Regions from separate parts of the Mycobacterium sp. DL440 genome, predicted to be linked through region 2. Evidence: riboswitches for the same ligand, from Rfam matches in the RefSeq annotation. Region 2 holds a riboswitch; the other holds the start of a gene.
The links. A riboswitch is a leader RNA that binds a small molecule or an ion and turns the genes downstream of it on or off. The one in region 2 is predicted to bind cobalamin.
Positions count from the first base shown of each region.

Region 1: another riboswitch for cobalamin. It lies ahead of metE (5-methyltetrahydropteroyltriglutamate--homocysteine S-methyltransferase); the one in region 2 lies ahead of HBE63_RS14760 (ABC transporter substrate-binding protein).

Region 1 covers NZ_CP050191.1:3,203,589-3,219,562, reverse strand. The annotation lists gene HBE63_RS15495 (acyl-CoA dehydrogenase family protein) at 1-227, shown strand, start outside; gene HBE63_RS15490 (MaoC family dehydratase) at 224-727, shown strand; gene HBE63_RS15485 (CoA ester lyase) at 724-1,530, shown strand; gene pdhA (pyruvate dehydrogenase (acetyl-transferring) E1 component subunit alpha) at 1,856-2,959, shown strand; gene HBE63_RS15475 (alpha-ketoacid dehydrogenase subunit beta) at 3,043-4,050, shown strand; gene HBE63_RS15470 (dihydrolipoamide acetyltransferase family protein) at 4,047-5,234, shown strand; gene HBE63_RS15465 (enoyl-CoA hydratase) at 5,251-6,003, opposite strand; gene HBE63_RS15460 (hypothetical protein) at 6,140-6,295, shown strand; gene HBE63_RS15455 (hypothetical protein) at 6,384-6,695, opposite strand; gene HBE63_RS15450 (hypothetical protein) at 6,914-7,648, opposite strand; gene HBE63_RS15445 (MspA family porin) at 7,680-8,363, opposite strand; gene HBE63_RS15440 (MspA family porin) at 8,438-8,950, opposite strand; gene HBE63_RS15435 (hypothetical protein) at 9,455-9,970, shown strand; gene HBE63_RS15430 (sensor domain-containing protein) at 10,012-10,659, shown strand; cobalamin riboswitch at 10,711-10,935, shown strand; gene metE (5-methyltetrahydropteroyltriglutamate--homocysteine S-methyltransferase) at 11,061-13,337, shown strand; gene HBE63_RS15420 (GntR family transcriptional regulator) at 13,348-14,004, opposite strand; gene HBE63_RS15415 (LLM class flavin-dependent oxidoreductase) at 14,073-15,431, shown strand; gene HBE63_RS15410 (CaiB/BaiF CoA-transferase family protein) at 15,441-15,974, shown strand, end outside.
Region 2 covers NZ_CP050191.1:3,053,816-3,069,789, reverse strand. The annotation lists gene HBE63_RS14830 (SPFH domain-containing protein) at 1-449, shown strand, start outside; gene HBE63_RS14825 (ComEA family DNA-binding protein) at 541-1,392, shown strand; gene HBE63_RS14820 (ComEC/Rec2 family competence protein) at 1,445-2,938, shown strand; gene holA (DNA polymerase III subunit delta) at 2,979-3,920, shown strand; gene rpsT (30S ribosomal protein S20) at 3,955-4,215, opposite strand; gene HBE63_RS14805 (circularly permuted type 2 ATP-grasp protein) at 4,453-6,114, shown strand; gene HBE63_RS14800 (alpha-E domain-containing protein) at 6,134-7,108, shown strand; gene HBE63_RS14795 (transglutaminase family protein) at 7,109-7,948, shown strand; gene HBE63_RS14790 (MarR family winged helix-turn-helix transcriptional regulator) at 7,932-8,429, opposite strand; gene HBE63_RS14785 (hypothetical protein) at 8,517-9,224, shown strand; gene HBE63_RS14780 (TIGR03560 family F420-dependent LLM class oxidoreductase) at 9,233-10,102, shown strand; gene HBE63_RS14775 (ribonuclease Z) at 10,069-10,929, opposite strand; gene HBE63_RS14770 (CBS domain-containing protein) at 11,046-11,477, shown strand; gene HBE63_RS14765 (GNAT family N-acetyltransferase) at 11,539-12,147, shown strand; gene HBE63_RS31445 (DUF6480 family protein) at 12,116-12,406, opposite strand; cobalamin riboswitch at 12,406-12,538, shown strand; gene HBE63_RS14760 (ABC transporter substrate-binding protein) at 12,574-13,623, shown strand; gene HBE63_RS14755 (ABC transporter substrate-binding protein) at 13,620-14,642, shown strand; gene HBE63_RS14750 (iron ABC transporter permease) at 14,639-15,664, shown strand; gene HBE63_RS14745 (ABC transporter ATP-binding protein) at 15,661-15,974, shown strand, end outside.

The sequences.
Region 1 (15,974 bases), 150 kb from region 2:
TGATGCTGTCCGGCAAGCCGTTCAAGAAGGCGGCATCGGTGGCCAAGCTGGTGTCCAGCGAGGCCGCGATGGACAATGCCCGCGACGCCACCCAGATTTTCGGCGGCTACGGATTCATGAACGAATACCCGGTGGCACGTCATTACCGGGACAGCAAGATTCTCGAAATCGGCGAGGGGACAACGGAAGTGCAGCTGATGCTGATCGCGCGGGAGGCGGGCTTGTGACCTCAGGGGAAGAACGGTCCCAGAAAGTAATAGAACAGCGCGGGTTGTGGTTCGAGGAGTTCGAGATCGGGGTGCGCTACCTGCACCGTCCCGGGCGCACCATCACCGAGGCCGACAACGTGCTGTTCACCACGCTGACCATGAACACCCAGGCCCTGCACCTGGATGCGGCGTTCGCCGATGCCCTGCCACCGTTCAACGCGCGGTTGGTCAATTCGATGTTCACCCTGTCCACGCTCGTCGGCTTGTCGGTGGCTCAGCTGACCCAGGGCACCATCGTCGGCAACCTCGGATTCTCCGAGATCGCTTTCCCCAAGCCGCTTTTCCACGGTGACACGCTGTACGCCGAAACCGAGATCACCGAGAAGCGGGCATCCAAGAGTCGGCCGGGGGAGGGCATCGTGACGTTGGCCCACACCGGCCGCAACCAGCACGGTGACATCGTGGCCACGGCGTCGCGCAAGACCATGGTGCGGATGCGTCCGGAGGGGGAGTCGTGACATTGCAGGCACCAGGCCCGGGCTGGCTGTTCTGCCCGGCCGACCGTCCCGAGCGGTTCGAAAAGGCCTCGGCGGCAGCCGATGTGGTGATCCTCGACCTCGAGGACGGGTGTGCGGCCAAGGACCGTCCAGCCGCCCGTCAGGCCCTGATCGACACCCGGCTGGACCCGGCGCGGACAGTGGTGCGGGTCAATCCGACCAACACCGCCGACCACGAGCTCGACCTGAAGGCGGTAGCGGCGACCGACTACACCACGGTGATGCTCGCCAAGTCCGAGCACGCGGATCAGGTGACGGCTCTGGCGCCGCTCGATGTCGTGGTGCTGATCGAGACGCCGCTGGCCGCGCTGAACGTGGTGGAGCTGGTGCAGCCCGACAACGCCGTCGCGGTGATGTGGGGGGCCGAAGATCTGTTCGCCGTCACCGGTGGCACCGCCAACCGCCGGTCCGACGGTACCTACCGCGACGTTGCCCAGCACGTGCGGTCGCAGACCCTGCTGGCCGCCAAGGCTTACGGGAAGCTGGCGCTGGATTCGGTGTATCTCGACATCAAGGATCTCGATGGCCTGCGGGCAGAGTCCGATGACGCGGTCGCGGTCGGATTCGACGCCAAGGTGGCGATCCACCCGACGCAGGTCGCGGTCATCCGCTCGGCCTACGCCCCGACCGAGGAACAAATCGCCTGGGCGCGGGCGGTGCTCGATCGGGTGGCGACCGAACGTGGCGTCTTCCAGCACGACGGTCTGATGGTCGACGCTCCCGTTTTGCGCCGCGCCGAACGCATCGTCGCCCTGGCCCCCTAGCGTTTCCCCGCCGAGCAGACGCTGCGGTACCCCGAAACCGCTCATTTCGGGTACCGCAGCGTCGGCTCGCGCATGAGGGCACCCGACGCCGGCCTTGTCCGACACGCGTCCCATCCGTTACCGGCGATGGACGCGGCCCAACCCGATTCGAGCGCATAATGGCGATATGCCCCAGTGCTGCGACGGGCCGAGCGGATCGTCTGACTAGCGCCACACCCAGGCATTAGCCAGAGGCCCCTCACCAGGGGTTTTGCCCGTACCGCCGCCGCTCTGAGCACCTCATGGTCTGGCGGCGCAACATGCCGTCACCCGAGAAGGAGGCGGTATGGCTGTGTCACCTACCGGGCGGGCTCCCGCGCCGTCGAGTGTCGATCTGGATCCGGTACGTCTGGTGGACGCAGACGGGTCACCCACCGGCGAGATTCGCTACAGCCGCGATCTGCCTCACGAGACCCTGGCTTGGCTCTACGAGTCCATGGTGGTCACCCGCGAACTGGATACCGAATTCATCAACCTGCAACGCCAAGGTGAGTTGGCGTTGTACGCGTCGTGTCGCGGCCAGGAGGCCGCGCAGATCGGGGCGACAGCCTGTCTGCGCAAGACCGACTGGCTGTTCCCGCAGTACCGGGAGATCGGCGCTTTCCTGCTGCGCGGGATCACCCCGGGACAGATGGGCGCGGTGTGGCGGGGCAAATGGCACGGGGGCGTGGAGTTCATCAGCCGTTGCGTTGCCCCGATCGCGATTCCGATCGGCACCCACGGGCTGCACGCGGTCGGCGCGGCGATGGCCGCCCAACGCCTCGGCGAGGAATCGGTGACCGTCGCCTTTCTCGGTGACGGCGCGACCAGCGAGGGCGACGCGCACGAAGCGCTCAACCTGGCGTCGGTTTTCAATACGCCGTGCGTGTTCTTCGTGCAGAACAATCAGTGGGCGATCTCCGTGCCGGTGTGCCGGCAGCAGGCCGGGCCGTCGATCGCACATCGCGCGATCGGCTATGGCATGCCGGGGGTCCGTGTTGACGGCAACGACGTGCTGGCCTGCTATGCCGTGATGGCCGAGGCGGCCGAACGGGCCCGCCACGGCGTCGGTCCCACGCTGATCGAGGCGGTCACCTACCGGATGGGCCCGCACACCACGTCCGATGATCCCACCCGCTACCGGTCCGCGAGCGAGCTCGACGACTGGCTGGCCCGCGATCCGATCGCGCGCTACCGCACCTACCTCCAGACCGTGGGCGTGCTCGACGACCGTCTGGACCAACGTATGGCGGCGCGGTCCCACCGGCTGTGCACCGAGCTACGCGACACCATCGTCGGAGCCGCCGACGCGGATCCAGCCGAGCTGTTCGACTCGGTGTATGCCGAGATCACCCCGGATCTGGCACGCCAACGCGATCAGTTGTTGGCCGAACTGGCGAAGGAGGCGTGAGACCCATGACTCAGATCATCGATCGTCCTGCCGCTCAGGGTGATTCGCCGGAGCCGTGGGAGCCTGCCCTGACCCAGCTCAAGATGCCCCCAACGTCGGGGTCCGTGCCGATGGCCATCGAACTGACGATGGCCGCCGCGATCAACCGGGCGCTGCGCGACGCAATGGCCGCCGATGAGCATGTGCTGGTGTTCGGTGAGGACGTCGCCACCCTCGGCGGAGTCTTCCGGGTCACCGAGGGGCTGGCCGAAACCTTCGGTGCCGACCGGTGCTTCGACACTCCTCTGGCCGAATCGGCGATCATCGGTGTTTCCATCGGCCTGGCCATTCGCGGTTTCATCCCCGTGCCGGAGATGCAGTTCGACGGATTCAGCTATCCGGCCTTCGACCAGATCGTCAGCCACCTGGCGAAATACCATATGCGCACCCACGGTGACGTGAACATGCCTGTGACGGTGCGGATTCCGTCGTTCGGTGGCATCGGTGCGGTGGAGCACCACTCGGAATCCACCGAGTCGTACTGGCTGCACACCGCCGGCCTCAAGGTGGTCGTGCCGTCCACCCCGTCGGACGCATACTGGCTGCTGCGGTACGCGATCAGTAGTCCGGACCCGGTGATCTTTCTAGAGCCCAAGCGGCGCTACTGGGCCCGCGAACTCGTCGACACCAGCTCGCCGGCGCCGCCGATCGGCCGGGCCGCGGTGCGACGCAATGGAACCGATGTCACGGTGATCACGTACGGCGGGCTGGTGGGCACCGCGCTCAACGCCGCGGACCTGGCCGACGATCGGGGCTGGAGCCTCGAGGTGGTCGATCTGCGCTCGCTGAACCCACTCGATTTCGAGACCGTCGCCGAGTCGGTGCGACGCACCGGGCGGGCCGTGGTGATGCACGAGGGGCCTCGGACCCTGGGCTTCGGGGCCGAGCTCGCGGCGCGGATCTCCGAGGAGTGTTTCTACGACCTTGAGGCACCCGTGTTGCGCGCCACCGGTTTTGACACACCGTACCCGCCGGCCCGGCTGGAGAAGGCGTGGTTGCCCGGCGTCGACCGGTTGCTCGACTGCGTCGAGCGTGCGCTGGAACAGCCGTGAACCGGGAGTTTCTGGTCCCTGATCTCGGCGAGGGCCTACAGGACGCCACCATCACCAGCTGGAGTGTCGCGGTGGGCGACACGGTCGGCCTCAATCAGACACTGTGCACCGTCGAGACCAACAAGGCCGAGGTGGAGATCCCCAGCCCGTTCGCCGGGCAGGTGCTCGAACTCGGTGGCGCAGCGGGGGATACCTTGACCGTCGGCTCGCTGCTGGTCCGGATCGATGCAAGCGAGCCAGTCGCTACCCCGGCCAGTCCGGCGAAATATGGCGCGACACCGCGTAAATCGGTACTGGTCGGGTACGGCGCTGACGACACCATGGATGCCAGTAGACGTAGGCCGACCGCGGGCAGCCCGCGGGCACGTGCCAAACCACCCGTGCGCAAGCTGGCGGCCGATCTGCACGTGGACCTCGATACGTTGAGTCCGGGGTCCGGCCCTGAGGGGATCGTCACCCGCGACGACGTGCTGGCCGCCGCGGGCAGTTCGGAGATTCTCGATGTCGGTGGTGTTCAGGCGGCCATGGCGCGACGGATGTCTTTGTCACACAAGGAAATCCCCGATGCCCACGCCCGTGTCGATGTCGACTGCGCCGCCTTGTTGCAGCTGCGGGACCGAATCCGGGCCGCCGATGCGGAGTTGCCCGTCACGCCGTTCGTATTGACGCTGCGGCTGCTCGTCGTGGTGCTGGGACGGCACCAGCTACTGAACTCCACGTGGCTGGAAACCACGGAAGGCGCTCAGATTCACCGGCATCCGGCCGTACATCTGGGCTTCGGGGTGGCCGCACCGCGCGGCCTGTTGGTTCCCGTTATCCGTGACGCGCAGGCGATGACGACCCGGCAGTTGGCGGGCACCGTGGCCGGCCTGGTGGAACAGGCCCGAGCCGGCACCCTCAGTCCGGCAGAGCTGAGCGGGTCGACATTCACCGTGTCGAACTTCGGCGCCCTCGGCCTGGACGACGGTGTGCCGGTGATCAACTATCCGGAGGCAGCCATTCTGGGCATGGGCTCGATCAAACCGCGCCCGGTCGTGGTGGACGGGGCGGTGGTGGCCCGCCCGACCATGTCGTTGACCTGTGCCTTCGACCACCGTGTCGTGGACGGTGCTCAGGCCGCCGCGTTCCTGGGTGACCTGCGCGCACTGCTGGAGGCACCCGAGCTGGCGGTGATGGACCTCTAGCGGAGAGCTGTAATTGCTACTTGCGTTTGGCGGCGGCCAAACGCGCTGCAAACTCCGGGGATTCGATGGAGCGGGCCTGCGGGCCAAGTTCGATGTCGACGGCGGCGCCATGTTGATCGATGTCGACTGTCCCGGGATTGGCGGTGGCCCGCATCGAGGCCTTGGTGGCGATCACCACGTCGCGTGGAGCGCCGGCGGGGCCTGCGGCGAGCATGCGGGCAGCACCCACCGGATCCTCGGCGATCGACAGCGCCAATCCGTGGCGGACCGCGGATTCGGCGTCGAAGCGCATGCCGAACAACAGGGCCGCTCGGGCTACCTGCGGGCCGACGGCGCGCTGCAGCATCCAGGTGGCTCCGCCGCCGGGATGGATACCCAGCTTCTGGAACCGGGGATCGAACAGCGCGCCCGGGCCCGCGATGCGGACGTCGGCGGCCAGCGCCAGGTTGAGGCCCGCGCCGACCGCGGCGCCGTTGACCGCGGCGATCGTCGGGAGCGTGCAGTGTGCGACCGCCAGAAACCCGTCGTAGATCTTGCGCAGCCCGTCCTCGGTGGCCTCGCCGAGCGCGGTGAGGTCGGCGCCGGCACAGAACGCTTTGCCGGCACCGGTGACGATCACGGCGTTCACATCGGGGTTGGCCTCGGCGGCCTCAACCGCGGCGCGCAGGGCGGCCGACATCTCGAAGGTCACCGCATTGCGGCGATCGGGATCGTTGACGGTGATGACTGCGATGTGATCGTCGACGCTGACCAACACTGAATCCGGCACGAAGTCACCCTAACCTCCGTGCGCATCGCCCCGGGACCGTCACGCCAGAGTGGCGCCTGCGCTCCGGTGCCACTCTGGCGTGACATTCGTGGGCGGTAGCCACAGATATTCATCGAAACGTCAGCCGCGGGGCCACGTGGTCGACTTTCTGGCCATCGGCCCAATGCCGGTGTTCAACGTCGCGGATCTCGCCGTGCTGGCGGGCGTGGTCTGGTTGATTGCATTGTCGCTGTCGGGTTGTCCGTTAAACGGCGCCACCCGAACCGTGGGGCCGCATGCCTCCACAACCTGATCCTTCCGGCGGTCGGATCGGCTTATGGCCAGTCTTTTCGCTGCAAAGGCTCGTGGGAGATGTTGTGTGGCAGCCTGATTCAGGACGGTTACGAATTCGAACCCTCATCCGGGCACTGCACATCCACGTAGACCGTTACTTCTGACTTGGGCAGGGCCGGAGTGCTGCGGTTGGGGTTGTGGATCGAATTGACCCGGCACAGTGACAGCGACAGCGTGCTCTTGCCGCCGACCCAGTTGATCGCTACGTTGTAGCCCTCGGCGCTCAGGGCGGAGATGGTTTCGTCGGCCCGTTGATTGCTCTGCGGGTCCGCCGCCGCCAATGGAGCGCCCCCGATTGCAATGGCCGGAATGAGCACGGCAAATCCGATGACAGTCGAAATTCGTTTTCGTGCCAGCATGTCGACCCTCCCGGCGGTCGGATCTCATGCTGCTGCTCTCACTGGTAGCCCCGACCGTTACCAGTCAGTGTATTCCCGATGTACAGAAAGTTAACAGAAAGTTAGCAAAATTTGTCCATCGACAATTGCCAAGGAGACCGGCTGAGTGGGGTGTTGGGGCAGAAGGGAAATCGGGCAGCATCCAGGGATTGCCGGATGCTGCCCGAATGTCTATGGAGTTATGGAGCAGGCGGTGCGGGAACTGGCTCCGCCGGGGGTGGTGGCGGTGCCCCCGGTGCCGGCGGCGGCCCTGCCGGATCGGGGAGGTTCTCACCGAGACCCTGCGGAATATTGGTTCCGGGCGGCGGTGCAGTGCCCGGAAGTGGTTCGCCGAGTTGCTCTTTGGGCACCTGACCGAGCAATGAGCCACGCAGATTCCCGTTGTGGGACATTTCGCGCATCTGTCGAATGAAGTCGAGCCCGGAGATGTCTGCGTTCTCCTGGCCCGGTGCCACGCCGACCACCGTGCCTTCACCGGGCGCCGACGGCTTCTCGTTCTGGGGAAAGAAATGTCCGTTGTTGAACGCCCTGAGGTTGGGCGTCTCGGTCGGTGGCGGCCCACCCGGTGCCGACGGAGATGTGTATTGGCCCAGCAGCGCGCCAGGACTCATGTCAACCCCGTTTGGGACGCCGAGTCTGCCGGGTGCCGTTTCGGTGCCGGTCTGGCCCAGAACCGATAGACCGTTCGGCCCCAGCGGTGCACCCATCACGGGCACCGTCGCTCCGGGCGGTGCCGGTTCAGGAGCCGGTGCCGGGGCGGCGACCGCGGGTGCACCTGGAACCTCCGGCGGTGCCGGGTCGGCGGCGGCGGTTGCCGAGCAGACAACCGCCGCGCCGACCGTGAACAGCCCGGCCGCGGCGAGGGTGGCCATCGCGTTCTTGACGGTTAGCGCGCCAGCCGAATTCTCGCTCATGCCTCCGTGTTTCGCTTTCACGTCCAGCCCGTCAGACTGCCTTGGTGACGCCGTAATAAGCCACCACATCGTCGGTGTCGGTGGTGGAACTGGTCAGCGTCGCGTACGAGCGCAGGAAGGACTGGCCCACGCAGCCGTCAATCTTGATGTGGACGTCCTTCACCGTGACGCGTACCGGCGCCGCCTTGAACGACTTCTTGTTCACCGAGACATTGGTGACGGTGCCGGGCTTGGCGTGGATCTCGATGGTGCCCGACATCGGCATGCTCACACCGGTCGGAATGATGCCTGCCAGCGTCGATCCCGACGTGCTGAGACCGATCGAACCGATGAGGCGGACCTGGCCGAGTTCGATGCCGCAGCCGATCTGGTAGCCGGTGTCCAGGGTGCCGCCGTTCAGCGACGTTGACCCGCCGCCGGTGACGGTGCCGGTGAACGTGGCCGCGACCAGGTATTCGCGAGACGATGCCGCGGTGGTCAGCGGCGCTACGGGCAGCTGACTCTCATTGGCGGCGGACACCGTGAGCTTCCACCCGTCCGGGGTGGTGACGACGCCCGGCTCGGCTGAGGCGACGAGTCCGTTGTCCGGAGGTGGGCCGGCGTCAACGGCTGGGTCCGCCGGCGGCGGCGGTGGCGGGTCGGCCGACGCAAGCGGTGCCAACGCGGCCGGGACCAACAGACATACTGCAGCCAGGGTGGCGAAACGATTCAACATGCGGGAACTTGTGCCTCTCATGGGTTTCGAATCCGAGGGATCAACGTCGTGATCGGTGCGAGTCATGGTCGGTGTCAGACGGCCTTGGTGACGCCGAGGTACGTGATGACGTCGTCGGTGTTGTCGGTCGAGCTGGTCAGCGTCGCGTAGGTGCGAATGAACGACTGCCCCGCGCACTGATCGAACTTGATGCGAACGCCCGTGATGGTCACGCGGGTACCGGTGCCCTTGAACGACTTCTTGTCGATCGGGACGATGGTGACCGTTCCCGGCTTCAGGTACACCTTGCCCTGCAAGCTGATACCGGTGCCGGCGCCGACATCGCCCGCGGACCCGGTGAACGGGATCTTGAGGCTCGGCGAAAAGCTGAGCCCGGGGTTGATCTCCGTCTCGTCGCTGATGATGCCGCAACCGATCTGAGCCCCGGCCTCCAGCGTGCCGCCGGTCAGCTTGGTCTTGCCACCGCCGGAGACCTTCCCGTTGAAGGTGCCGCCGACGAGGTACTCACGTGACGAGATCGCGGTGGTCAGCGGGGCGACCGGCAGCAGGGTCTCGTTGGAGCCGACCACGGCCACGTGCCAGGGCAAAACGACTCAACATGCGTGAACTTGCGCCTCTCGTGGTTTTGGGCCCTGTCCTTCTGCGACGCGCCGTGGTCGTCAGAAGCCAATGGGCCCAAGGAATCTGTCGCGACGAATCATTAACCGGTCGCGTTTCGAATTGGTGAACAATGTCCCAACAGCTGCCACCGCGTTTCCGTCCGGCTGGAATTCCCGAACCTGTGGGATTGCTGGGAAATAGCTTGCGCGGCAGCGCATTACATACATGAGGCATCGGAGACGACGGCCAGCACACGATGGACGACCGTTAGGGGCAACAGGTTGGCCGGGTGTTCACCTTTTGGACATGTGAACCCCCGACGGTGAGGTGATCCGGGGGGACGGCAGATGCGTCGATGAGGCGCGGACGTCAATTGTGGCGCTTGGCGCCGAACTGCTATCCGACTGACGGAGGAATCGTTGAGGTCGTCTCAGGTGTATGAGCGAGGGATCGCTTCGCTGCTCATTGCCTTCAGCATTGGGTTCGGTGCCATGCCCACGGCACTCGCCGAACCCGGTGATGAGGCCGGCGCTCCGGGGCCGTCCGCGCCTGGCGTACCCGAGTTGCCTCCGGTGACGCCGGCTGCGCCGGTTGCGGTCCCGGTGCCGGTTGCGGGCACGGATGACCCTGGCGTGCCGGCGGTTACGGCTTGCTCGACGTTTGCCGACGCTCTTGATTCGGCATCGACCTTCTACGGCGACTTCGCGGATTCCATTGAAGGAGTGGAGCGCCCCGACTACGGGGATCCAACGATCAGCACCACGAACACGAGTGGCCGGACGGCCCTGCGCGAAGCCGCCTCGTCGGCGATGAATGCTGCTGGCACACCGGGACTCTCGCCCGACATTGCCAACCCGATGCGGTCATGGTCTTTCGGTGCCACGAAGCTGCTGCTGAAGATGGGGCTGCGGACCGGCGGTCAATCGCTCAATGACACCGCCACCCAGCTCAACACCGACGCCAACAATGCGCAGATGGCCTGCGCCGCCGCAGGCACGCACGCCTGACATAGAGGATTACTGTGATCCGCCTTTCGATTTCGTTACTCATGCTCGTGCTGCTGGCAACTAGTTGCGCCGGCCGCGGTGACGCGCCACTGGGGCCGCCGAAGGACGTGCCCAAGTCGGCACTAGAAGGACTGCTGCTGAGCACGGACGAGGTCAACACCCTGATGGGGACCGAGGGGATGACGGCGCACCCTCCGGTCACCGAGATGGGCGACCATCGCAACCTCCTGCCCAACTTGAACTGCCTCGGTGCCTGGCAGGTCGACGAGGCCGCCATCTACGAAGATCACTGGGCTGCTATGCGCCAGGTGCTGCTGCGCGCGCCCGACAACGACAACTGGAACAACCTACTGGTGCAGTCGGTGGTCATCTTCCCGTCGCCGCAGGACGCCGACGATTTCCTCAACCAGTCGGCAGACCGTTGGTCCAAGTGCACCGACCACAAAGTGAACATCACGCTCAACGGTGACCCGCTGCCCAAATGGAAGAGCGGCCAGCTCACCCGGACCGAGGACGAGCTCACCCTCCCGTTCACCCGCGTCAACGGGGACCAGACCCGCGCCTGCCAACGAGCGCTGGCCGTCGCCGCCAACCTCGTCATGGACATCCAGGCCTGCAAGCCAGACGGCTCGACGGTCACCCAGGCCGCCGATGTGGTGGACAAGATCAAGGCCGCGATGCCTCGGTGAGCGGTGCTCACCACCAGGTAGTCTGAGCCGCGCAGCTGGTTTGTCGGCGCCGGAGTGTTTGGCGGTGCCGGTATCGAGCGCCGCAGGCTGATTCAGATGCGACGTGAGAGGGAACCCGGTGAGAATCCGGGACTGTCCCGCAGCGGTATGCAGGAACGACCGCCGTCATCAGCACTGGCACGCAGGGATCTGCGGCTGGGAAGCGACGGCCAGTAGGTGCACGGCTTTCGTGCGTGCCTGTGAGTCCGAAGACCTGCCAGCCGTACCGGGCGCGCCGCGTCCGGTGGTTCATCGCCTCGCGGAATAGGCAGTGGCCGAAGGCGGTCCACTCGAGGTGGGTGGCTGCGTTCGGTTCGACGTCTCCTGGCGGTGGCCATCCCCGCACGTTGAAGGACGTCGTCATGAGTACAACCGCAGCACCATTCTTCACCGCCACCATTCTCGGGTCGCCCCGAATCGGCCCCCACCGTGAACTCAAGCGCGCCGTCGAGAAATACTGGGCCGGCCGAATCGATCGTGACGAACTCGAGTCCGTCGCTGCTACTCTGCGCCGCGACACCTGGGCGTCGCTGGTTGCCGCCGGACTGGACTCGGTCCCGGTCAACACCTTCTCCTACTACGACCAGATGCTCGATACCGCCGTTCTGGTGGGTGCCCTGCCGACCCGGGTACACGGCATCGCCGATGATCTCGACCGCTATTTCGCTGCCGCCCGCGGGAACGACGACATCGCTCCGCTGGAGATGACCAAATGGTTCGATACGAACTACCACTACATCGTGCCCGAACTGGGTCCCGACACGTCGTTCGCGCTCGATCCGACCAAGGTGCTGGGTGAGCTGGAAGAAGCACGGGCGCAGGGGATCCCGGCCCGGCCGGTGATCGTCGGCCCGATCACCTTCCTGGCGCTGGCCAAGGCGGTCGAGGGAGCCGGTGCCCCCATCTCCCGGTTGGACGAGCTCGTCGAGGTCTACGCCGAACTGCTGGGATTGCTGGCTGACGAGGGCGTCGGTTGGGTCCAGTTCGACGAGCCCGTGTTGGTGACCGACACCCTGGACGACACCGCCGAGCTTGCCGAGCGGACGTACTCGCGACTCGGTGCGCTGAACAAGCGGCCTTCGGTGTTCGTCGCGACGTACTTCGGGGAGCTGACGGATGCGCTGCCTGCGCTGGCCCGCACCCCGGTCGAGGGCATTGGTCTCGATCTGGTGGCCGGCTCCGCTGCATCGCTGGCAGCGGTCCCGGAACTGACCGACAAACTCCTGGTGGCCGGTGTGGTCGACGGCCGCAACATCTGGCGCACTGACTTGGGCGGGACGCTGGCAACCCTGGCCGCGCTGCGGGAATCTGCGGCGGCGGTGGCAGTCTCCACGTCGTGCTCGACGTTGCATGTGCCGTATACGCTCGATGCGGAGCCGGATATCGATGCGGCGCTGCGTAGTTGGCTGGCATTCGGGTTCGAGAAGGTCACTGAAGTGGTGGCCCTGGCGCGCGGTCTCGGACAGGGGCGGGACGCGATCTCGGCTGAGATCACCGCGTCCAACGCCGCCATCGAGTCGCGCAAGTCCGATCCGCGACTCAACAACGGCCAAGTCCGGGAACGCATCTCGGCGATCGCCGCCTCCGGCGCCACGCGTGGACCGGCCGATCAGCGTCGCGTCGCCCAGCAGGACCGCCTGAAGCTGCCTGCTCTGCCCACTACCACGATCGGGTCCTACCCGCAGACCTCGGCCATACGTATTGCCCGAGCCGATCTCAGGTCCGGCAAGATCGACGCCGCAGAGTATGAGCGCCGGATGAAGGCCGAGATCGCCAATGTCATCAAGCTGCAAGAGGACTTGGGACTCGACGTGCTGGTGCACGGCGAGCCCGAGCGCAACGACATGGTGCAGTACTTCGCCGAGCAGCTCGACGGGTTCTTCGCCACGCAGAACGGCTGGGTGCAGTCCTACGGCAGCCGGTGCGTGCGCCCGCCGATCCTCTACGGGGACGTGGCGCGACGGAAGCCGATGACGGTCGAGTGGATCACGTACGCACAGTCACTCACCGACAAGCCCGTCAAGGGCATGCTCACCGGTCCGGTCACTATTCTGGCCTGGTCGTTCGTCCGCGACGATCAGCCGCTGGCGGACACCGCCGCGCAGGTGGCCCTGGCGATTCGGGACGAGACCGTCGATCTGCAGACGGCCGGCATCGCGATCATCCAGGTCGACGAGCCGGCGCTGCGCGAGTTGCTGCCGCTGCGTTCGAAAGACAAAGAGGCGTACCTGAACTGGGCGGTGGAGGCCTTTCGGTTGTCCACCTCCGGGGTGGACGATTCCACCCAGATCCACACCCATCTGTGCTATTCGGAGTTCGGCGAGGTGATCGGCGCAATCGCGGATCTCGATGCCGATGTGACCTCGATCGAGGCGGCCCGGTCACACATGGAGGTGCTCGGTGACCTCAACGCTGTCGGTTTCTCCAACAGCGTCGGACCTGGTGTCTACGACATCCACTCACCAAGAGTCCCCGGGGTCGAGGAGATTGCCACGTCGCTTCGGGAGGCGCTCGATGCTGTTCCTGCCGAACGGCTCTGGGTCAACCCGGACTGCGGCTTGAAGACCCGTACCACCGACGAGGTGACCGAGTCGCTCAAGCACCTTGTGGACGCGGCGGTGAAGGTGCGCGCGGGATAGCGGGAGCGGGTCAGCTCGTGGCGGCCTGAGCATCCAGCCAGGCCACCAACGAGCGACCGGCTTCCAAGACGTGGCGTTCGGCGATGGTGCGGGCGGCCTCGGCGTTCTTGGCCTCCAGGGCGTCGAGTAGCTGCTCATGTTCGTCGAGCGAGTGCTTCTCATGCTCGGGAAACACTGTCAGGAAATTCGACGGCACCACCCGCGCGGCCTGCTTTATCTGGGTCAGCAGCCGTGGGGAGTGCGCGGCTCGGTGGATCTCCTGGTGGAACAGCCAATTGGCTTCGCCGATGCTGTCCTCGCCCGACCGCCGGGCGACGTCGGCCGCGAGCTTGCGTAGCCGGGCGAGCTCCTCGGGGGTGACCCGTCGGGCGGCCCAGGCGGCGGCCTGGCCGGTGAGGACACCGAGGATGGTGAAGCTGTCGGTGACGTCTTCGGAGTTGACGCCGATGACGGTGATCCCGCTGCGAGGTGCGACCCGCACCAGCCCCTCGAACGAGAGTTCCAGCAGCGCCTCGCGGACCGGGGTGCGGCTGGTGGCGAACTCTTCGGTGATCGCGTCGAGGTCGATGCGGGTCCCGGGAGCCAAGGTGCCGGTGATGATCCGGTCGCGCAGTTCGCGCGCCGCGCGTTCGCGCACGGTGCCCGAGATATCCAACGGCGACGTCATCCGTGCAGCGTACCGGCATGGCGTACGGTACCCTTGATATCTGATATATCAGATGTTAGATTTCGATCATGCGTACCGATCAGATGGCCCTCGTGGCATTCATGCAGGCAGGAAGCACCTCGGTGTACGCCGGCTCGTGGCGTCACCCAGCGACCGAACACGGATACCTCGACGCGTCCTATTACGCGAAGATCGGCAGGCAGCTCGAAGAAGGTTGCTTTGACCTGATGTTCTTCGACGACCGGCTGGCGATGCCGGGAATCTATGGGGGATCTGTCGCCGAGGCCGTCCGCTATGGTGCCCGCCCGGTCAAGCTGGATTTGAGTGTCATCCTCGGAGTCCTCGCGCAGACCACTTCGCACATCGGGCTGGGCGCAACCTACTCGACCACCTATTACGCCCCATTCCATGTGGCCCGGACCTTCGCCACACTCGACCACCTGTCTCGGGGACGCGCGGCATGGAACGTGGTGACTTCGGTAAACGACAGCGAGGCACAGAATTTCGGGGTCAACGCGCATCTCGGTCATGACGAGCGCTATGACCGCGCCGACGAATTTCTCGACGTCGTCGCGGGTCTCTGGGACACCTGGGAGGACGGCGCTATCCAGCACGACCGAGCCTCTGGGCACTATGCCGACCCGGGCAAAGTGCACGAACTCGGGCACGTCGGCCGCTACTTCTCCGCGCGAGGCCCGCTGACGGTTCCGCGCACACCGCAGGGCCGGCCGGTGGTCCTGCAAGCGGGATCCTCGGGCCGTGGACGCGAGTTCGCTTCGCGCTGGGCTGATCTCATCTTCACCGGTGATCCCGGAATCGACGTGGCCCGTTCGCATTACGGCGATCAGAAAGCCCGCATCGCTGAGGCAGGCCGTGATCCGGCCTCGGTGCGGATCTGCCCGATGGCCTATGCCGTGGTGGGAGAGACGGAGTCCCATGCCAAGGAACGTGAGGACATGTTCCTCAATGACCTGGTGGACCCCATGGCATCGCTGACCCTGCTGTCGGAGCTCATGAACTACGATTTCGCCCAACACCGCCTCGACGACCCGGTGACCGATGAGCTCATCGCGTCGGTCTCGGGCATCCGGGGATTGGTGCAGAGCCTGCGCGCTCATATTGGCGGGGACACGGTAACGGTGCGCGATCTGGCGGGACATCGTGCGACCCTGCTGCAGGGCCCGCGCTTCGTAGGCACCGGCAGGCAGGTGGCCGACCAGATGGAGGAGTGGTTCACCAGCGGAGCCTGCGACGGATTCGTCATGGCTGCAACGCATTCCCCGGGATCGTACGAGGACTTCGTGCGCATGGTGGTGCCCGAGCTGCAACATCGGGGATTGTTCCGCACCGAGTACACCGGATCCACCCTGCGAGACCACCTGGGTCTGGATCGGCCTGCCGGCGCACTCACCAGATCTGCGTCGTAGATGGGCGGCATGCTCAGCGGCATTCGCGTGCTCGACCTCGCCACCCTCGCCGCAGCCCCACTCGCCGCGACATATCTGGGCGAGTTCGGCGCTGATGTCATCAAAGTCGAACAGCCCGGTCAGGGCGATCCCATCCGCACGTGGGGCAACCAACGCGGCGGCGTCGGGTTGATGTGGAAGTCGGTGTCCCGCAACAAGAAATCGGTGACGGCCAATCTGCGGATGGCCGAGGGGCAGGACCTGGTACGGCGCCTGGTCGAGAAGTCGGATGTCGTCATCGTCAACACCAGGCCGCAGACACTGGCCAAATGGGGATTGGATTACGACTCGTTGCGAATGATCAACGACCGCATCGTGATGCTGCACATCACCGGGTACGGACTGTCCGGCCCCAAGAGTGAGCGCCCCGGTTTCGGCACGTTGGGCGAGGCGATGAGCGGATTCGCCCATGTGACAGGCGAAGCCGAAGGACCGCCCACGCTGCCTCCGTTCATGCTGGCCGACGGTGTGGCCTCGCTGAACGCCGCGTACGCAGTGATGATG
Region 2 (15,974 bases):
AGGTGGCGCAGACCTCGCTCCGGTCGATCATCGGCAAGAGCAATCTGGACGACCTGCTGTCCAACCGCGAGCGGCTCAACCAGGGCCTCGAACTGCTCATCGACAACCCTGCGGTGGGCTGGGGGATACACATCGACCGGGTCGAGATCAAAGACGTCGTGCTGCCGGATTCGATGAAACGGTCCATCGCGCGTCAGGCTGAGGCGGAGCGGGAGCGGCGGGCCCGGGTCATCACCGCCGACGGCGAACTGCAGGCGTCCGAGAAACTCGCCGCGGCGGCCGATGTGATGTCCGCGGACCCGGCGGCCCTGCAGCTGCGACTGCTGGAGACCGTCGTCGAAGTGGCCGCGGAGAAGAACTCCACCGTGGTCCTGCCGTTCCCGGTGGAACTGCTGCGATACCTGGAACGGGCCACGCCCCAGCGCCCCTCCACCAGGTCGGTGGGATAGGTAATCCACAGCGCGAGATTCATCCACAGTCGGCCGGTGCCGAAGGTCGGGGAGCCCGGAATCGTCGTGACCCGCACCTACCGTCGCGGGCATGGGAACCGAATTGGCGGTGGAGCGCCTCCGTCGCCTGGGTGGGGGCCGTCCGGGTGGTGGGGATGATCCCGATACCGAAGAAGGCGGCGGCGCCGACCAGGACACCGCGTCTGAGAGCGCGCTGTCGAGATGGCTGCCCGATACCGCGCCGGGGGACGGCCCGGGCTGGCTGACCAGGGTGCGCGCCGACCCGGGCCGCGCCGGGGCCCTGGTGCTGGCCGGTGTCGGGGTCCTCGCGATTCTGGTCACCGTTTTCACCCTGATCCGTCAGCAGCCACCGCCGGTCGCCTCGGCGAATCTGCCACCGGTGCAAATGGTTTCGTCGGCAGGCCCGACACCGGAAGCGAACGCCCCGCCAGGACCGGTGGTGGTCAGCGTGGTCGGCCTGGTGCACAAGCCCGGGCTGGTGACCTTGCAGCCCGGGGCGAGGATCGCCGATGCGCTGGAAGCCGCCGGTGGGCCACTCGATGGTGCCGACCTGATCGGGCTGAACATGGCCCGCCGGGTCGGTGACGGTGAACAGATCGTGGTCGGTGTCGACGCGCCGCCGGGACAACCGACGACCATGGGCAGTTCGGTCGCGGGCGACCCGCCGGCTCCGACACAACCCGGTGCATCGCAAAGAGGGGCTCCGAAAGCCAAGGCCGGGGCGCCGTCGGGGCCGGTGGACCTCAACACGGCGACGGTCGAAGACCTCGACACGCTGCCTGGTGTCGGCCCGGTGACCGCCGAGGCGATCGTGGCCTGGCGGGCCGCCCACGGCCGGTTCGACAGTGTCGATCAACTCGGCGACGTCGACGGCATCGGCCCGGCCCGGCTGGAGAAACTGCGTGAGCTGGTCCGGGCGTGATGCCTCCGACAGGGACGGGCAGACCGGCGACGGGTGGGCCGCGGGGCAGCCACTGGATCTGCGCCTCGTCCCGGCCGCCCTGACCGCGTGGTCGGTGTCGGCCGCCGCAATCGTCTGGCATCCGGGCGCCGCGGTGGTGGTGGGCCTCGGCGCCGTGGGGTTGACCTGGCTGGCCGCACGGTGGGGAGGCAGTGACGGTACGGGCGTCGCCGCTGCGGTTCTGGCTGTGGCGGCCATCGCGGCCGGATTCACCGTGGCTGTCGGACTGCGCGTGCACCAGGTCGAACATCATCCGCTCGGTCGTCTCTACGGCGGAACTGCGACGGTCGAGGTCGTTCCTGCCGAGACACCGCGGACGATCAAGGGCGGTCGGATGATGTTCCGGGCCGAGCTGCGCCGGGTCGATCAGGTCCCGATGTCGGGCCGAGTCCTGGTGTTCGCTCCAGCGGGCTTCGGCGAGGTAGGCCCGGGGCGTCCGGCGACATTCCGGGCCTCCCTGGGGCGCCCGGGCCGCAGGGACCTGAGTGTTGCCGTGCTGGCGGCGTCGGGACAGCCGTCGCTGGGGGAGGCCTCGGCCGTACAGCGCATCGCCCAACGGATCCGGGCCGGCTTCGCGGAGGCGGCCCGTGCGGTACTGCCCGCCGATCAGGCCGCCATGCTGCCCGCATTGGTGCTGGGGGATACCTCGGCGGTCACCGTCACCACCACCGCGCAGTTCCGCACGTCGGGTCTCACACATCTGACCGCGGTGTCGGGGGCCAACGTGACCATCGTGTGGGGAGCGCTGTTGCTCAGCGCGGTACTGGTCGGGCCGAGTGCGGCTGTGCTGCTCGCCGGCGCCGGGTTGGTCGGTTTCGTCATCGTCGTGCAGCCCTCGGCCAGCGTGCTGCGGGCTGCCGTGATGGGTGCGGTGACGCTGCTCGCGGTGTTGACCCATCGGCGACGACAGGCGGTGCCGGCGCTGGCGGCCAGCGTGATCGCGCTGATGACCGCCACCCCCGAACTTGCGGTCGATGTCGGGTTCGCGTTGTCGGTGTGTGCGACGGCAGGCATCGTCGTCCTCGCCCCGGTGTGGTCGGGCCGGCTGCAGGCCCGTGGCTGGCCGCGCCCGGTGGCGGCAGCGGTCAGCGTCGCGGTGGTGGCCCAGTTGGTCACCGCCCCACTGGTGGCCGGGATCTCGGGGACCGTCAGCCTGGTGGCTGTCGCCGCCAATCTCGCGGTGGCCGGGGTGATTCCGCCGATCACGGTCCTCGGTACCGCGGCGGCCGTGTGCTCGGCGGTCTGGCCGGGCGGAGCCCAACTACTGATCCGGTTCACCGGACCGGAGCTGTGGTGGTTGCTGTCGGTGGCACGGTGGGGTTCGGCGCTCCCGGCGGCCGCCCTGCCGTCGCCCTCGGGGCTGGCCGGCGTGGTGTCGGTAGCGCTGGGAGGAGTGGCGCTGACGGTGCTGTGGCGGCTGCGCTGGATGCGTCGCGGACTGGCGGCTTTGGTGCTCGGCCTGCTGGCCTGGGCGCTGGCGGGCCAGGTGGTCGGAGCTGTCGGGTAGGCGTGACACGATCATCGGTGTGAGTCAACAGATCGACGGTCTGCACCTGGTTCTGGGCGATGAGGAACTGCTGGTCGAACGAGCAGTGGGGGCGGTGCTGCGGGCGCTGCGCCAGCAGGCCGGCTCCGATGACGTTCCGGTGGACCGGATGCGGGCGGGCGAGGTCAGCACCAGTGAGCTCGCCGAGCTGCTGAGCCCGTCGCTGTTTGCCGAGGAGCGCCTGGTGGTGCTGGAGGCCGCCGCCGAGGCGGGTAAGGATGCCGTGGCCCTGATCGCCTCGGCCGCAGCAGATCTGCCCCCCGGCACCGTTCTGGTCGTCATCCACTCCGGCGGCGGGCGGGCCAAGGCGCTGGCCGATCAATTGAAAAAGCTTGGCGCACAGGTGCATCCGTGTGTGCGTATCACCAAACCGGCAGAGCGTGCGGATTTCGTACGTGCCGAGTTCCGCCAGTTGCGGGTCAAGGTCTCCGACGACACGGTGACCGCGGTGATCGATGCGGTCGGATCGAACATCCGTGAGCTCGCCGCGGTGTGTTCACAGCTGGTGGCCGACACGGCCGGCCAGGTCGACGCCGTAGCGGTGCGTCGCTATCACAGCGGCAAGGCGGAGGTGAAGGGCTTCGACATCGCCGACAAGGCCGTCACCGGCGATGTGGCCGGCGCGGCCGAGGCGTTGCGATGGGCGATGCTGGCCGGTGAGCCCCAGGTGGTGTTGGCCGATGCGCTGGCCGAGGCGGTGCACACGATCGCACGGGTCGGCCCGCTCTCCGGGGATCCGTACCGGCTGGCCGGTGAACTGGGGATGCCGCCCTGGCGGGTGCAGAAGGCGCAGAAGCAGTCGCGCAGATGGTCACGCGACTCGGTGGCCGAGGCGATGCGGGTGGTCGCCACGCTCAATGCAGACGTAAAGGGCGCAGCGGCAGATGCCGACTACGCCCTTGAGACAGCGGTACGCCGGGTGGCGGAACTCGCCACCCGGTGAACCGGCGATATTGCTCGGGTAAGTCCCGGAAAGATCAGAGCTTGTTGAGCGCCACGGCCAGGGCCGACTTCTTGTTGGCAGCCTGGTTGGCGTGGATGACACCCTTGCTGGCGGCCTTGTCGAGCTGGCGGCTGGTCGACACCAGCAACTCGGCAGCCTTGTCCTTCTCGCCCGCCTCGACAGCCTCGCGGAAGCCGCGCACAGCCGTACGCAGCGACGACTTCACCGACTGGTTACGCAGCCGACGACGCTCGTTGGTGAGGATGCGCTTTTCCTGCGACTTGATGTTGGCCACGTAAAAATTCCTTCGTAATTCTCTAGCTGGGGTTACCGAAGTCTGGGTGCGCACACCCGCACTGCGGGCAGCGACTGTTCAGGGTACCAGCGAGGCGTCCGAACTCCCAAAGCGGTGCAGCCGAAACGCCGGCCGCCGACGCCCCAATTTACGGCCCTAATACCATCTCAACCACCCTTTGGCCTGCCGAAACGGGCTGCCCCGTTGGCCCGGCGAAATGCCGGCAGGTGGGGCAGCATGATGAGGGTGAGCCCGAGAACAGCCCGCGCGCAGGCAGCCGAGACGAACGGGTCGGCCGCGGCGGGGCGGCGCGCGGCTTCGACGCGCCGGGCCAAACATCAGGGCGTCTTCGACGGCTACAACCGACTGGGCCGCTACTCCGAGGCCTTCGACGAGATGTTCGACAGCGCCGGCAACGTCCGCGGACCGTACAGGAGCATCTTCGCCGAGCTTGCTCCGTCGGACGCCTCGGAGTTGCGGTCGCGGTCGGACGCACTGGGCCGGGCGTTCATCGATCAGGGGATCACGTTCTCGTTGTCGGGCCAGGAGCGGCCGTTCCCGCTCGACCTGGTGCCGCGGGTGATCTCGGCGGTCGAATGGTCCCGGCTGGAACGCGGCATCATCCAGCGGGTCAAGGCGCTGGAGATGTATCTCGACGACGTCTACGGGGAGCAGGAGATTCTGCGTGACGGCGTGATCCCGCGTCGGCTGGTCACCTCGTGCGAGCACTTCCACCGTGAAGCCGCGGGCATCGTCCCACCCAACGGGGTGCGTATCCACGTTGCGGGTATCGACCTGATCCGTGACGCCTTGGGTGTCTTCCGAGTGTTGGAGGACAATCTGCGGTCGCCGTCGGGGGTGTCCTATGTGATGGAGAACCGGCGCACCATGGCGCGCGTCTTCCCGAATCTGTTCGCCACCCACCGGGTGCGCGCGGTCGGTGACTACTCCTCGCACCTGCTGCGGGCGCTGCGCAACGCGGCACCCACCAACGTCGCCGACCCGACCGTCGTGGTGCTCACGCCCGGCGTCTACAACTCGGCCTACTTCGAGCACTCGCTGCTGGCCCGGCAGATGGGGGTCGAGTTGGTCGAGGGCCGCGATCTGTTCTGCCGCGACAACGCCGTCTACATGCGCACCACCGAGGGCGAGCGTCAGGTCGACGTCATCTACCGCCGCATCGACGATGCGTTCCTGGACCCGATGCAGTTCCGGCCCGACTCGGTGCTCGGGGTGGCCGGCCTGCTCAACGCGGCCCGGGCCGGCAACGTCGTGATCTCCAGTGCGGTGGGCAACGGGGTCGGTGACGACAAGCTCGTCTACACCTATGTCCCGACGATCATCGAGTACTACCTCGGGGAGAAGCCGGTACTCGCCAACGTCGACACCTACCGCTGTTGGTTGGACGCCGAACGGGAGGAGGTGCTCGACCGGATCGACGAACTCGTCATCAAGCCGGTGGAAGGCTCGGGTGGGTACGGCATCGTGTTCGGCCCGGACGCCTCGGCCAAGGAGTTGACCGCGGTTGCCAGGAAGATCCGCAACGACCCGCGCGGCTGGATCGCCCAGCCGGTGATGCAGCTGTCCACCGTGCCCACCCAGATCGGCGACAAGCTGGCGCCCCGGCACGTGGACCTGCGCCCGTTCGCGGTCAATGACGGCAATGACGTCTGGGTGCTGCCCGGCGGGCTCACCCGGGTGGCGCTGCCGGAAGGGTCTCTGGTGGTCAATTCCAGTCAGGGCGGTGGGTCGAAGGACACCTGGGTGCTGGCGTCGCGGACATCGGCGGCAGATCGCGAGCTCGCCGCGGCCGAGGTGGTGCGGTCGCTGCCCGAATCCGACCAGGGGCCCAAAAGTGATGGCGCGCCTGATGGTTCGTCATCCCAACAACAGCAGTAGTAGCAGGGGGTGGGAGTAGATGCTGGCGCGCAATGCCGAGTCGTTGTATTGGATCGGGCGCTATGTGGAACGGGCCGACGACACCGCACGCATCCTCGATGTCACGGTGCATCAGCTGCTGGAGGACTCCAGTGTCGACCCGGACGTCGCCTCACGCACGCTGCTGCGGGTGCTCGGTATCGAGCCGCCGGCGCGGCGTCTGGACGTGTGGTCGTTGACCGACGTCGTGGCGTTCAGCCGCGACAGCGGCGGTAACTCGATCGTCGATTCGATCTCGGCCGCGCGCGAGAACGCCCGCGGGGCCCGCGAAGTCACCTCGACCGAGATCTGGGAGTGTCTCAACACCACCTACAACGCGCTCGCCGAGCGGGAGCGCGCGGCCAAACGACTGGGCCCGCACGAGTTCCTGTCCTATGTCGAGGGCCGCGCGGCGATGTTCGCGGGGCTGGCCGATTCGACGTTGAGCCGCGACGATGGCTACCGGTTCATGTTGTTGGGCCGCGCGATCGAGCGCGTCGACATGACCGTCCGGTTGCTGTTGTCGCGGGTCGGGGACAGCGGGTCGTCACCGGCCTGGGTCACGTTGCTGCGGTCGGCCGGCGCCCATGACACGTATCTGCGTACCTACCGTGGTGTGCTCGACGCCGGTCGCGTGGTCGAGTTCATGCTGTTGGACCGGCTGTTCCCCCGGTCGATCTTCTATTCGCTGCGGTTGGCCGAACACAGTCTCGACGAGTTGCTCAATCGGCCGCACAGCCGGTTGGGGGCGACCGCCGAGGCGCAGCGGCTGTTGGGCCGGGCGCGCAGTGAGCTCGAGTTCCTGCAGCCGGGCGCGCTGCTGGAATCCCTGGATGCCCGGCTGGCCGGGTTGCAGAAGACCTGCCGCGATGTCGGAGAAGCGTTGGCACTGCAGTACTTCCACTCCGCCCCGTGGGTGGCCTGGACCGACGCCGGGCTTGGCGATGTGGTTGTGATCGAGGAGGGCGAGGTCTAGATGTGGCGGTTGCGCGTGGTGCATTCGACCGGGTATGCGTACCGGTCGGCGGTGACGGCGTCCTATAACGAGGCCCGCTTGACCCCGCGGTCGGATTCGCGTCAGAACGTGATCCTGAACCGGGTCGAGACCATCCCGGCGACCAGGTCCTATCGGTATGTCGACTATTGGGGTACGGCGGTGACGGCCTTCGATCTGCACGCTCCCCACACCGAGTTGGAGGTCTCGGGATCCTCGGTGGTCGAGACGGAGGTCGCGGAGAAACCCGAGGAGCTCGCCGGGTGGGATGATCTGGGCACCGAGGCCGTGATCGACCGGTTCGACGAGGTGCTCAGCCCGACCCATTACACACCGCACAGCAAGCGGATCACGCGCGTGGGACAGCGGATCGCCAAGGACCACAACCCGTTCGAGGCGGTCGGGGCGGTGGCGCAGTGGGTGCGCAGTGAACTCGACTATGTGCCTGGTACCACCGGGGTGCACTCCTCGGGCCTGGACGCGTTGCGCGAGGGCAAAGGCGTGTGTCAGGACTTCGCCCATCTGTCGTTGATCACGTTGCGGTCCATGGGGATTCCGGCGCGGTACGTGTCGGGCTATCTGCATCCGATCGGGGACGCGGAGGTGGGGGACACCATCGACGGTCAGAGCCACGCCTGGATCCAGGCGTGGACCGGAGGCTGGTGGCACTACGACCCGACCAACGACTCCGAGATCAATGAGCAGTACGTCAGTGTGGGCGTGGGTCGGGACTACTCGGATGTGGCCCCGCTCAAGGGAATCTATTCGGGTGAGGGGTCGACGGATCTCGACGTGGTCGTGGAGGTCACCCGGCTGGCTTGATCGGGCCCGCACCCGGGCGGCCCAGGTTGCGGAAGCCGGGGTGCACGTGCGGGGCCAGCTCATGTTGAACCGCCAGAGTCTGCAACAGCTCGTGGAGGTTGTCTCGTTGTGCCGCATCGAGACCGGCGGTCATGCGCTCGTCGTGCCGGCGCGCCAGCTCTCCGATGCGGCGCAGGGTCTTTTTTCCTGCGGTGCTGAGAAACAGCGCGTGCAGCCGGCGGTCGTCGGGATTGCGGCGTCGTTCGACGTAGCCGCGGTCCTCGAGATCGTCGACGTAGCTCACCACCCGGCTCGGTAGCAGGCCCAGCTGGGTGCTCAGGGATTGCTGGCTGAGTCCCGGCTGGCCGCCGATGGCGCGCAGAATGCCGGCGTGCGGCGGGGTGAGCTCCAGCGTTGCCATCTGCTCGGCGAACAGTGTTGCCGCCCGGTGGCCGAGTTGTGCCAGCAGGAATGCCACGGTGTCCGACGGGCCAGGTTCCATGCCGAAACCGTATCAGTATCAAATGGTTCACGACTGGAAACATTCAGCCTGTTGCCGTCGGGCGAATGCGGGCATATCGTTCAAAACATGAACGATTCAATCGCAGATCGAATTCGGTCCACACGACCGGCAGGCCGACAAGGCGGACCGCCTCTGGCCCCGGTGGCAGCGGCCTCGCTCGCGTTGGTGCTGGCCGGGCTTGCCGTCGGCGTCGCACTCGGTGGGGTGATGCCGCTGCCGTACGGCACGGGCGCAGACGTCCTTCGATATGTCCATGACCACCACCCGGCGGTGCAGGCCAGTGCGGTGGGCGCGTTCGCGGCGTCGGTACCGCTGGCGATCTACGCCGCCACCGCGAGCACACGTCTGCGGCAACTCGGCGTGACCGCGCCCGGTGCGACGATCGCACTGGCGGGCGGGATTCTCGCCTCCGGCGCCCTCGCGCTGGCAGGGCTGATCTGCTGGACGATGTCGCGGCCCGAGGTGGTCGTCGACGACGGCCTGATCCGGGCGCTGTACTACCTGGTGTTCCTCACGGGCGGGGTCGGGCACATCGTGGCACTCGGTCTGCTGATCGCCGGGGTCGCGGTGCCCAGCCTCGTCCTCGGACTGTTGCCGCGGGCGTTGGCCTGGGCCGGCCTGGCCATCGCGGTGCTGGCCGAGGTGGCGACACTGGTGCTCATCTGGCCAGAAGCGGCGGTGATCCTGCCGGTCGCCCGGTTCACGGGTCTCATCTGGCTCATCGTCGCCGGTGCGCTTCTGCCGAAGCGGCGGGCCGAGGTGCGGCGCGCATGAAGCTCAGCGTGAGTGTCACAAACTACTCATGGCCGGAAGCGATTCACGAGCGGCTCGCCGATCTGGCGACGTTCCTCGATGGCACCGCCGTCGATACCCTGTGGGCGGCCGACCATCTCATGCAGGCTGACCCCTCCTGCCGGATGGACGAGCCGATGCTCGAGGCGTATACCGTGCTCGGTTACCTCGCTGCGGCGACGCGACGCATCCGGCTGGGCACGATGGTTACAGCGGCGACCTTCCGGGCACCCGCTCTGTTGATCAAGGCGGTGACGACGCTCGACGTGCTCTCGCACGGCCGCGCGTGGCTCGGTCTCGGCGCCGGATACAACGCGGCCGAGGCTACCGCGATGGGATTGTTCCTGCCGGACACCGCGGAACGGTTCGAGCGGATGACCGAGCTGTTGCAGTTGGCCTGGCAAATGTGGCGCGGCGACCAAACGAGTTACCGCGGTGCGTATCTGACCGCGCAGCAGCCGATTGGCAGCCCGCTACCCGTGACCGCGCCGCATCCTCCCGTGCTGATCGGCGGCACCGGCGAGCGACGCACACTGCGGCTGGTCGCTCAGTACGGCGATGCTTGCAACCTGTTCGACGTCCCAGACGGCGGCGCCACGATCCGGAGACAGCTCGAGGTTCTCGATCGGCACTGCGCGGACGTCGGACGGCGACCCGACGAGATCGAGCGTACGGTGACCACGGCTCTTCACGACGGCGATCGGTCCGACGCACTCGTCGAGCGTTGCCACGCGCTGGCCGACTTGGGGATCCAGCACGTTGTCGTGATCGCCCGCGGGCGGCCGCTGACTGACGCCGACCTCGATTGTGTTGCGGGCGCGGCAGATCAGCTGCGCGCCTTGGTGCACACCCCGGGATGAACCTGGACGCGGTGCAGATCGTCGCCCAGCTCGATCTGTCGGTCGAATTCACTGGCCGCCAGTGCCCGCCACTGGTCCTCGGTGCCCGGAGCGATCGCTGGTACGTAATGAGTCAGGATCAGGATGCCCACTCCTGCGCGGGTGGCGGTGGCCGCCGCCTCCTCCACCGAGGAGTGGTAGTCACAGATGTCGCGGATCCGTTGCATCGGAAGCTGTTCGACGAGGTCTTTGCGGATCACCGTGTGCACCAGTGCTCCTGCTCCGGCAGCCAGCGCATCGAGGCTGGGGCATGGCACGGTGTCGCCCGCGGCCACCACCGAGGCCCCGCCGTGTTCGATCCGGAAAGCGATGGTCGGCGTCACGGGCCGGTGGTCGGTGGGGGCGACGCGGATCTGCACATCGCCGTGGTCCCACACCACCGCGTCGGTGTACTCGTGGACTTCCACCCGCGGTGGGCCGGTGAGGTCAGCGTGGTGGGCGGTGCGGTAACCGATGTCGTGCCCGAACGCCCGCAGCGTCGCGTCGACCACCTCGGCGGTGCCCGGTGGGCCGATGACCGGCAGGGGCGGAGCGTCCGGGGTGAACGTACTCACCCAGCGGGTGATGATCACATCGCCGAGGTCGGCGATGTGATCGCTGTGCAGATGGGTGAGCAGCAGCGCGCTGAGCTGGTTGGCGCCTGACCCCGCGGCGGCAAGGCGCTGCAGCACGCCACGCCCGCAGTCGATCAGAAAACTCTGGCCCCCGGCGCGCACCAGGGTTGACGGCCCCGCCCGCTCCGGATCGGGGATTGGGCTACCGGTGCCGAGCAGCGTGACCTCGATCATGGCCCCATTCCTACTCCGTTCTGGCTCCCTTCCGGCCCTAAACGGGCGTGGCTTCTTCCTAACTGACGAACACCGCTTTAGCCTGGTGTGAGGTGGATCACGATCGGAGGCTGCCGATGCGAATCGCGGACGTGCTGAAAAACAAGGGCACGGCGGTGGTGACGATTTCCCCGGAGACCACGGTGACCGAACTGTTGGCCGGGCTGACCGAGCTGAACATCGGTGCCATGGTCGTGATGGGGCCCGGAGGTTTGGCCGGCATCGTCTCGGAGCGCGATGTGGTGCGCAAACTGCACGAACGTGGCAGCAGCTTGTTGGCGCAGCCCGTATCGGAGATCATGACCACGGTGGTGGCGACATGCACGCCCCGTGACACCGTCGATCACCTCAGCGCATTGATGACCGAGAACCGGGTGCGCCACATTCCGGTGCTCGACCGTGGCAGGCTGGCCGGCATCGTCAGCATCGGGGACATCGTCAAGACCCGGATGGAAGAACTCGAGGCTGAGCAGGAACAACTGCAGGCCTACATCACCCAGGGTCGTTGATCGCGCCGCGCGACGGGCTTCGGACGCGAAATCGGGTTGAGGCGTGTGCGATGGTGGGCTGGTGGCCGCCGTCGATGTCCGTCCCCCGAACAAGTCTGACGTCAAGCACGTTGCCGCAGTCCTGGGCCGGGCCTTCCAGCACGACCCGGTGATGTCGTGGATCCTCGCCGACGACACTCGCCGCTCCAAAGGGCTGCCTCGGCTGTTCGCCGCGATCACGCGCCACCATTTCCTCGCAGGCGGCGGTGCCGAAGTGGCCGTCCGCGACGGCGCGATCGGCGCGGCAGCTTTGTGGGACGGTCCGGGCCGTTGGAAACAGACCCCCGGCGAAGAGCTGCGCATGCTGCCCACGATGGTGCTGGCATTCGGCCGCGATATGCGACGAGGCCAGCAGGTTGTCGAGCTCATGAAGCAGCACCATCCAGAGGAACCGCACTGGTACCTGGCGGTGATCGGTAGCGATCCGACCGTGCGCGGTGGCGGTTTCGGGCACGCCCTCATGCAGTCCCGACTGGACCGGGTCGACGCCGAACACGCTCCGGCGTATCTGGAATCGAGCAACCCCGACAACGTGCCGTACTACCTGCGGTTCGGATTCGAGATCACCGGCGAGATCCCGTTGCCAGACGGCGGGCCGGTCATGACTGCGATGTGGCGTCGGCCACGGTAAGGCAAATCGACCGGCAGTCAAGCTGATCGAACACGCCGGACATCTTCATGATCAGCACTACGCCGACCGCGACGAATACCGCGATTAGCAGCACAAGCCCGATGATCGCGGCCACCGATGTGGGGCTGTGCCTGTGCCTGGGCCTCGGCGCGGGTTCGCCCAGCCCCGAGGTTTGCGCCGAGTCCGGTGGGGTGGCGCCTGGAGCGACGCCGCCGCCGGGTTCCAGATCGGGTGTCTTGGCCGGGTCGCGCGCGGGCAATCACGCAGCATCGCGGCTGTTACAGTGCGGAGACCGACCAACAGGGGAATCCGGTGAAAAGCCGGAACTGACGCGCAACGGTATGAGGCGCTGCCTCGAGTCCGATTACCTGTGGGCGGGAACGACTGTCGACGGCTCCGCGACCGAGCCCTGTATCGAAGGAAGTCTTGGGCGTGCGTGTACCCGCCGTATTGGTGTCCCTGTTGGCTGTCACCTTGTCGCTCACGGTGGCCTGTGGGCACCGAGAGCCGCCGGCACCCGGGGAGACAAGCCGGGAGGACGCCGGGGCCGGCCGCACCAGCTATCCGCTCACCATCGAGAACTGCGGAGTGAACGTCACGTTCGACGGGCCGCCCCAGCGAGCGGTATCGCTGTACCAGGCCTCGACCGAAATCATGCTGGCACTGGGTCTCGCCGATCGGATGGTCGGTAGTTCGACCTGGTTTGATCCGGTGCTGCCCGAACTCGCCGCCGATAATGCCACCGTGCCCCGGCTGGCGGACAACGACCCGGGATTGGAGACGGTGCTCGATGCCGAGCCGGACCTGGTGACCTCGGCCAGCGCGCACACCTTCACGCCCGCGGTGGTCGCCGCTCGCAGTCGGTTCACCCAGCTGGGAATCCCGACGTATCAGTCGCCGTCGGTCTGCGTCGGGGCGACAGTCGACGGTGAGACCGTCACCCGCACCGAACCGCTGGCCCTCGACACTCTGTTCCGGGAGATCGGCGAGCTGGCGCAGATCTTCGATGTGCAACAGCGTGGCCAGGACCTGATTGCCCGGCTCACCCGGCGGCTGGACCACACCCCGTCGATCACCGAGCCCGATACCAGTGTCGCGTTCTGGTTCTCGGGCCTACGGACGCCGTATCTGGCCGGTTGCTGCTCGGCACCCGGGCTGTACGCCACCGAACTCGGCGTCGCCAATGTCTTCGCCGATACCCGCGAGGACTGGCCGGAGGTCAGCTGGGAGGTACTTGCCGACCGCGACCCCGACGTGCTGGTGCTGGCCGACCTCAATCGAAGGCGCGTCGACGGGGATGCTCTGGACGCGAAAGTGAAGTTCCTGGAATCGAATCCAGTGACCAGGAACATGACCGCCGTGCGCCACAAGCGCTATGTCGTACTGTCCGGGTCCGAACTCGACCCCGGAATCCGTGAGATCGATGCGCTGGAGAAACTCGCCGCTGGTTTCAAGGCATTCGGGCTGGCCCAATGAAGGTTGCGGTCCGGTTGATCGTGGCTGTGGTCGGTGTGTTGCTGCCGGTGGGGTGTGCCCAGACGGCCGTTCCGGCCGCGGGCACCGCCGCCGCGCCGGGATATCCACTGACCGTGCAGAATTGCGGCAGGCAGGTGGTGATCGATGCACCGCCGCAGCGGGCGGTGTCGTTGAACCAGGGCTCTACCGAGATCCTGCTCTCGCTCGGCTTGGCGGACCGCATGGTCGGCACCGCAACCTGGACAGACCCGGTCCGCCCCGGCCTCGAGGCCGAGAATGCCCGGGTGCCACGGCTGGCGGTGAACAAGCCGTCGCTGGAGACGGTGCTCGACACGGAACCCGATTTTGTGTCGGCGTCTTTCGGCGGCACCTTGGGACCCGGCGGTGTCGCCGACCACGACCAGTTCGCACAGCTGGGCGTGCCGGCCTATCTGGCACCGAGCGACTGCGAAGGCAAGACCTCGGTCAACGGTGACGGCGCCCGCAGCGCCCCGTTCAGCATGGATGCCGTCTACACCGAAATCCGGGACCTGGCAACAATATTCGATGTCACTGAACGCGGCGATCGGCTCATCGCGCAGCTGCGCCGGCGGATGGACGCGGTCGCCGCGGCCCCGTCCGGCGTCAGCATGGCGTTCTGGTTCTCCGATGTTCGTGCCCCCTACTTCGCCGGCTGCTGCGGATCCCCCGGGGTGATCGCCGGGACCGTCGGGGCGCGCAACGTGTTCGCCGACACCACCGATGAATGGCCGCAGGTGAGTTGGGAGAGTGTGGCCGACCGCAACCCGGACGTTTTGGTGCTGGGCGACTTGAGCCGCCGCACGATCGACGGCGACGCACTGGTGACCAAAACCGAGTTCCTGGAATCGAATACGCTCACCCGGGGACTGACCGCCGTTCAGGACCACCGCTACATCGTGGTGAACGGGGCCGATCTCAACCCGTCGATCCGCACCGTGGACGGCGTCGAGAAGGTGGCGAAGGGCCTGGCCGAACTCGGGTTCGGCTCACCGCGGTGAGTTTACGCACGGGATGGCTCGGCGGCTTGTGGGCCGCCGGGTTCGTCCTGTTGGTGCTCTCTGCCGCGGTGGCCATCACCATCGGCCCCGCCGCATTGTCGGTGGGCGACGTGTACCGCATCGTCGGCGACCGTCTCGGCGCGGGGCCCTCAGGGGCGACCCGACTGCAGGAGAGCATCGTCTGGCAACTGCGGCTGCCGAGAGTCGCCCTGGCGGCCATCTGTGGAGCCGGGTTGGCGCTGTGCGGGGCGATACTGCAGTCGCTGCTGCGCAATCCGCTGGCCGACCCGTTCGTGCTGGGCGTCTCGTCGGGTGCCTCTACGGGCGCGGTCCTGGTCGCGGTGCTCGGCGTCGGCGCGGGCACGCTGACCTTGTCCGGCGGCGCCTTCGCCGGTGCGGTGCTGTCGTTCGCGGTGGTGCTGCTTCTCGCCTATGCGGCCGGCGGCGGTACCGACCGGGTGGTCCTGGCCGGCGTGGCAGGCACCCAGCTGTTCTCGGCGCTGACGTCCTTCATCGTGCTGTCCTCGGCCGACGCCGAGCAGACCAGGGGAGTGCTGTTCTGGCTGTTGGGGTCGCTCGCCGGGGTCTCCTGGTCGGACGTCCTCACCTGCGCCGCCGTCGTCGGCATCGGGCTGGCGGTGTGCCTGGCCTATGCGCGCACCCTCGACGCCTTCGCGTTCGGCCAGGATGCGGCCGCGACACTGGGAGTCGCGGTGACCCGGGCACGCGTCGTGCTGTTGGTCATGACCGCGTTGGTGACTGCGGCCCTGGTCAGTGCGGCCGGGGCGATCGGATTCGTCGGGCTGGTGCTTCCGCACGCCGCGCGCTTTGTGGTCGGGCCCGGTCATCGGCGGCTGTTGCCGACCGCGGCGATTCTGGGCGCCGTCTTCATGGTGTGGGTGGACACCCTGGCCCGGACGGTCTTCGCCCCGCAGGAATTGCCCACCGGGGTGGTCACCGCGCTGCTCGGCGTCCCGGCGTTCGCGTTGATTTTATTGCGGCGCAGGGGGATACGTCGATGAGCCTGCAAGCGGTCGAGGTGTGCTGGACTCGTTCGGGGCGGCTCGTGCTCGACGGTGCCACGGTCGACCCGGTTCCGGGCAGCACCGTCGGATTATTGGGCCCCAACGGATCCGGCAAGTCATCACTGCTGCGGCTGTTGGCCGGGATCGACCGGCCCGATTCTGGATCTGTCCAGCTCGACGGTCGTGAGCTGCACACGATGTCGCGGCGGGCGGTGGCGCGCCGGGTGGCGATGGTCGGGCAGCACGCCGACACCGATCTGGACATCGCGGTGCGCGACGTGGTTCGGCTGGGGCGGATCCCGCACAG